2 linked regions of the Thiosocius teredinicola genome follow. The protein of the gene in region 1 interacts with the protein of each later gene in a pairwise test. Links are inferred from orthologs where the notes say so. Each region holds a gene or a part of one and is shown on either strand. Other genes may lie near its edges.

The links.
Region 2: the proteins of glnK (region 1) and glnL interact in binary tests that used the Escherichia coli proteins (3 or more experiments, as listed by UniProt). The link is inferred for Thiosocius teredinicola from one-to-one orthologs.

Annotation. Positions count from the first base shown.
Region 1 is NZ_CP019936.1:4,518,265-4,521,586, reverse strand. Bases 136-3,134 are described here. They hold glnK (P-II family nitrogen regulator), read left to right. Parts: upstream 136-1,465; coding sequence 1,466-1,804; downstream 1,805-3,134. Other genes in these bases: B1781_RS21360 (ammonium transporter), read left to right, coding at 1,826-3,112; B1781_RS21370 (TorF family putative porin), read left to right, coding at 674-1,387; B1781_RS21375 (accessory factor UbiK family protein), read right to left, coding at 141-389. In the rest of the region: B1781_RS21380 (YifB family Mg chelatase-like AAA ATPase), read right to left, coding at 1-94; B1781_RS21355 (succinylglutamate desuccinylase/aspartoacylase family protein), read right to left, coding at 3,212-3,322. UniProt on the Escherichia coli protein: Involved in the regulation of nitrogen metabolism. Regulates the activity of its targets by protein-protein interaction in response to the nitrogen status of the cell.
Region 2 is NZ_CP019936.1:17,685-20,917, forward strand. What follows is about bases 1-2,910. They hold glnL (nitrogen regulation protein NR(II)), read left to right. Parts: upstream 1-855; coding sequence 856-1,965; downstream 1,966-2,910. Other genes in these bases: B1781_RS00075 (DUF4124 domain-containing protein), read left to right, coding at 1-693; ntrC (nitrogen regulation protein NR(I)), read left to right, coding at 1,958-2,910. In the rest of the region: more of ntrC, read left to right, coding at 2,911-3,233.

The sequences.
Region 1 (3,322 bases):
AGCTGGGCAGACCGTTGGCGAGATGAGTCTCGACGGCTACCGGTGGGGCGTCGACGCCAATAGCGGCGCGACAGTGTGTTACTGCAAATGCCATGACCTTCCTTGGTCCTGAGGGCCTGCGCTGTAGCAGGCCGGATTGATCAGCGCTTGGCGTCGGCCTCCATGGCCGCAACGCGATCTTCGAGCGCTTTGAGTTTCTCGCGGGTGCGCAGCAGCACCGCCTGCTGAATCTCGAACTCTTCGCGGGTTACCAGATTCAGTTTCGCCAGTGCGGCTTCGACGCTCGATCGCACGTTGCGTTGCACGTCGTTCTGCAAATTTTGCAGGCCGCGCGGCAGGTTTTCGGCGACGCGCCGCGACAGGTCATCGAACAGTTTGGGATCCAGCATGTTGTCCTCCGACGGCCAGTTGCCGCGAGCAGCGAAGGGTAAGAAACCGCGTTCCGGGTGTCCAGTTTCATCAATGCACCAAGATGATGCACCAACTTGGGGCGGGCTCTCCACAAAAGTTTGCTTTTGGTGCGAGAGCAGCGCCAAAAGGTACCGTAGTCAGGCTGTAACCAAATGAAAATCAAAAAGAAAGAGTCGTTGGCATATGTCGTGCTAAATGCTGGGGCAGTCGCGTGTTCAACACCGATCTTTTCAAAAGCACAGCCTTAGGGAGTTAACCAAATATGAAGATGAAGAAGGCAGCCCTTGCAGTCAGCGCGTTGTTGATGACGTCGACATCTGTAATGGCAGAGTTCAGTGGCAATGTCGCACTCACCACGAACTACATTTTCCGCGGTATTTCGCAGAACGATAACTCGTTTGCGATTCAGGGCGGCTTCGATTACGAGCACGAGTCGGGCTTTTATGCCGGCATCTGGGCTTCCAACGTAGACGACGAGTTCTTCGCCGGATCCAGCATCGAAATCGACACCTACCTGGGTTGGGCGGGCACGGTTGGGCCGGTCGATCTGGACGTTGGCTACGTCCGTTACAACTACCCGGATAGCGACGAGAACGATCCGAACATCGGTTATGAAACCGATACCGACGAATTCCACGTTGGCATTTCCAAAGACTTCGGCGTACTGGCAGCCGGCTTCACCGTCAACTACAGCCCTGACTTCTTCGATGTCGGCGACGGCATGTACTACGACCTGGGTATCGATGTGCCGGTCGGCAGTTTCACGATCTCGGCGCACTACGGCGTGACCGACATCGACGAGAAGAGCGGTCTGCCTGATCTCGACTACGAAGACTGGAAACTCGGTGTTTCGACCGAATACGCCGGCTTTGGTTTCGATCTCAGCTACACCGATACCGCCGACGATGGATTGTGTGACGGCACGCCGGCTGTTTGCGGCGATCACATTGCATTCACCGTTTCCAAGTCGCTGTAAGCCGAACCTAAAAAACTAACCATTTAATTTTTTCACTGGCCACCTGCCATTGTCGCAGGTGGCCTAGGAGAAGTACCTATGAAACTGGTTGCAGCCATCATCAAGCCCTTCAAGCTCGATGACGTGCGTGAAGCCCTTTCCGACATCGGCGTCACGGGTATCACCGTTATCGAAGTCAAGGGATTCGGTCGCCAGAAAGGCCATACCGAACTGTATCGCGGCGCTGAATACGTCGTCGATTTCCTTCCCAAGATCAAAGTTGAAATCGCGATCGATGACGATCAGCTCGACGCGGTTATCGAAGCCATCAGTGCCGCTGCCAAAACCGGCAAGATCGGCGACGGCAAGATCTTTGTTTACGAACTTTCTCAGGCCATTCGCATCCGCACAGGCGAATCCGGTCCTGAAGCACTTTAAGCCTGCCGGGGGTTGCTAAAAATGGAGAATCATATCTTTGAACTCCAGTACGCCATAGACACGTTTTATTTTCTGATCTGTGGTGCGCTGGTTATGTGGATGGCGGCAGGTTTCGCCATGCTCGAGTCGGGCCTCGTTCGTGCGAAGAACACGACCGAGATCCTCACCAAGAACGTCGCTTTGTATGCCGTTGCTTGCATCATGTACATGGTCATCGGCTATCACCTGATGTATGACGGTGGCGTGCTGTTGGCCGGTATCGAAGGCGGTGAAGCGCTGGTCGCGGATGCGCTGAAGTCGTCGGCAGAGAACGGCTTTGACGGTGACGCGGTTTACTCGAGCGCGTCGGACTTCTTCTTCCAGGTGGTGTTCGTTGCGACCGCAATGTCGATCGTATCGGGCGCGGTTGCCGAGCGTATGAAGCTGTGGGCCTTCCTGTTGTTCGCCGTCGTCATGACCGGCTTCATCTACCCGATGGAAGGCAACTGGACTTGGGGCGGCGGTAGCGTCTTCGGTCTGTACAGTCTTGGCGACGACTTCGGCTTCTCCGACTTCGCCGGTTCGGGCATCGTTCACATGGCAGGCGCCGCGGCTGCACTGGCCGGTGTTCTGCTGCTTGGACCGCGTAAGGGCAAGTACACCGCCGATGGTCGCGTGAACGCTATCCCGGGTGCCAACCTGCCGCTGGCTACGTTGGGTACCTTCATCCTCTGGATGGGCTGGTTCGGCTTCAACGGTGGTTCGGTGCTGAAGCTCGGCGATATCGCCAACGCCAACTCGGTCGCCATGGTGTTCCTGAACACCAACGCGGCGGCTGCCGGTGGTCTGGTGACTGCGCTGATCGTTGCCCGTCTGTTGTTCGGCAAGGCTGACCTGACGATGGCACTCAACGGTGCACTCGCCGGCCTGGTGGCCATCACCGCCGAGCCTTCGACTCCGTCGGCCCTGTCTGCCACGCTGATCGGTGCCGTTGGTGGTGCGATCGTCGTGTTCTCGATCCTGACCCTGGACAAGATGAAGATCGACGATCCGGTCGGTGCCATCTCGGTGCACGGCGTGGTCGGCTTCTGGGGCCTGATGGCAGTGCCGCTGACCAACGGTGAAACAAGCTTTGTCGGTCAGTTGGTCGGTGCGGGAACCATCTTTGCCTGGGTGTTCGTCGTCAGCTTCGTTGTCTGGCTGGTGATCAAGGCGATCATGGGTATCCGCGTATCGGAAGAGGAAGAGTACGAGGGTGTGGATGTTTCGGAGTGCGGTATGGAAGCCTATCCGGAATTCACCGGTGCTCGCGGGTCTTCCAGCACCTGATCCCAGATCATTCGATCTGTAAGCGAAAAGAAAGGGCGCCTTCGGGCGCCCTTTTTTTGTTCCCGGTATTGAATCGGCCCCGTTGCGAGCCGCACCTTTTCAGACGATGGGGGGTTCCTCGATCAGCTCAGGCGGTACCAGGTTCGTGGGTTCCTGCAGTGCGTCGAGGTGCTGTTCGAGCAGCGACGTCTGGCGTGTGCGCCCGACGTG
Region 2 (3,233 bases), 4.5 Mb from region 1 along the record:
TGCAAGACCGTCGATGCCGACGGCGTGGTGGGTTATACCGACGTGCCGGCGGGTGAATGTCCGAACAAGGTCGAGCTCCCCGATTATTCGCGCTACTCGCCGCGCCCAATCGAACGACCAGCCAACCTGTCGTCGGGCAGCAATGCGCCTGCCGCACCGGAAAACTTCACCGGTTACACAGCGATGGTGATCAGCCAGCCGGAAACCAACGGCACCGTGCGCAACAACGAAGGTAAGGTGCCGGTCGCCATTTCTCTGCAACCGGGCCTGCAACCGAACCACACGGTAAAGATCTATCTGGACGGCACCGCGGTTTCCGGTGCTTTCGATGGTCTGGCAATCGAGCTCAGCGGCGTCGATCGCGGCACGCATACCGTGCGCGCTTCGGTCGTAAATGCCGCCGGTACCGTATTGATCAGTTCCGATTCCGTTGTCTTCACGATGCGTAAAGCTGCGCTGGATGCCGCCGAAGATGGCGATTCCGGCGACAATGGAGATGGTGACGGCGGTGATGGTTCCAACGGCGATGATGACAAAAAGCCGTTCGACCCCGACTATGGTTCCAGTTTCACTCCGTCTGGCGACACGTCCTACGAACCTGGCAGTGGCGCCAACTACAAGCCGGGCACTAGCGGCATCTCGACCACGCCCGGCAAAACCAACCCTGCGTTCAAGCCAAGTTATTCAAAATAAACTCCATGCACTAAAATAGTGCGTGGAGCCTGCAGGTATGCGCCGTGATCGGGCGCATGCCTCGTCAGCCTTCCCCAAGCCGTTGATTTCGCCTTGCAAAATGGGCATTTACGCAACGCCTGTCGTGGCGCGTCATGGCCCAAACTTTGCTTCAGAGGATGCATGCAGGTCTCGATCGAACCCTTGTCCTTGTTAAGCACCAGTATTCTCGACAATTTGGCTTCCGCCGTTGTGGTGTTCAACGAGGATCTTCGCGTCAGCTATCTGAACCAGATGGCCGAGATGCTGCTTGCCATTAGCGCAAAACATGTCCTCGGCGAACTACCGACCAGCTGGATGGCCTGTCATGGCGAACCCCTGGTCGATCTGATCGAGGCCGCCACGATCGGCGCGCCGATCACCAAGCGTGGTGTGGTGTTGTCCACCGACCGCGCCGAAGTCACCGTCGATTGCACCGTCACGCCGGTGGTCGACGAAGACGGCAAGCAGATGACCATCGTCGAGCTGCAGCAGATCGATCGGCACCTGCGAATCAGCCGCGAAGAACGGTTGATCAACCAGCAGGCACTGACGCGCGACGTGGTCCGCGGCCTGGCCCATGAAATCAAGAATCCGCTCGGCGGCTTGCGCGGTGCCGCTCAGTTGCTCGAAAGCGAACTCGAAAGCGAAGAGCTCAAGGAATACACGCACATCATCATCCAGGAGGCCGACCGCCTGCAGGAGCTGGTGAATCGCATGCTCGGCCCCAACCGCCGGCCGAGCTACGCACCGGTCAACGTGCACAATGTGCTCGAGCGGGTGCGCTCGCTGGTGCTCGCTGAAACCGGCGACCGCATCTCGATCGTTCGTGACTACGACCCCAGCATCCCCGAGCTTGTCGGCGATAGCGATCAACTCATCCAGGCGGTGTTGAACATTGTTCGGAACGCGACACGCGTGCTCGACGATGACGGCACAGTGACATTGCGTACGCGCATTCAACGCCAGATCACGATCGGTTCGGGTCGTTATCGTTTGGGCGCCCAGATCGACATCGTCGACGATGGACCGGGCATTCCGCCGGAAATCGCCGAGACCCTGTTCTTCCCCATGGTGACGTCCGGCACGGGCGGCATGGGCCTTGGACTGTCAATTGCACAGTCTTTGATCAATCAACACAAAGGGTTGATCGAGTGCACCAGCCGTAAGGGCGAAACCACTTTCACAATTTTGTTACCGATCGGTGAAGACATCGGCACCGATAGGGGTAAGGAGAACGCTGCCCGTGACTGAGAGAAACCAGGTCTGGGTCATCGACGATGACCGCTCGATTCGCTGGGTTTTGGAAAAGGCCCTGACCAAAGCCGGTATGCACGTCACCAGTTTTTCGAGCGCCAACGGCGTCATGGAGGCGCTTGAGCGCGGCCAGCCCGAAACGATTATTTCCGATGTGCGCATGCCGGGCATGGATGGCTTCTCTTTGCTGGAGAAGATCAAGCAGGCCTATCCCGAACTGCCGGTCATCATCATGACCGCGCATTCCGACCTCGATAGCGCCGTCTCTGCGTACCACAGTGGTGCATTCGAGTACCTGCCCAAGCCCTTCGATATCGAAGAAGCAGTCGACCAGGTTCAGCGCGCGTGCAAGCTGCGGCGTGAAGCGCGCGCCAGCGCAGAACACGAAACCACCGCGGCGACCGAAATCATCGGTGCTGCGCCGGCGATGCAGGAAGTGTTTCGCGCCATCGGACGACTGGCGCGCTCCAACATCACCGTGCTGATCAACGGCGAGTCGGGTACCGGTAAAGAGCTTGTTGCGCACGCTTTGCACAAACACAGTCCGCGCGCCAAGGGTCCGTTCATCGCCCTGAATATGGCCGCAATCCCGCACGACTTGCTGGAATCGGAGTTGTTCGGCCACGAAAAAGGCGCTTTCACCGGTGCCCAGGCGCGACGCGTCGGGCGGTTCGAGCAGGCGCACCAAGGCACCTTGTTTCTCGACGAGATCGGCGACATGCCGTCCGAGCTACAGACACGCCTGCTACGCGTGCTGGCCGACGGCGAGTTCTACCGCGTCGGCGGTCACGAAGCGATCAAGGCCGACGTGCGGATCATCGCTGCCACCCACCAGGACCTCGAGCAATTGGTCATGGAAGGACGGTTCCGCGAGGACCTGTTCCACCGGCTGAATGTCATTCGCGTGCACCTGCCGTCATTGCGCGAACGGCGTGAAGACATTCCTTTATTGATGGATCACTTCCTCAAGCGCGCGGCACAGGAGCTGGGCGTCGAAAGCAAGACTCTGCTGCCGGAGACCATTAAGGAACTCCAAGCGCTAGAATGGCGCGGTAACGTGCGTCAACTAGAGAACACGGCACGCTGGCTGACGGTTATGGCGTCGGGTCGCGAGATCCATGTCGAAGATTTGCCGCCAGAGCTGCATCGCGAACACGATTCGGAAACGAGCGAAGGGGATTGGCGCACGACGTTGCGCATTTGGATTCGCAACAGCCTCAATGCCGGCAAGGTCGGCCTGCTCGACCAGGCGATGCCCGAGTTCG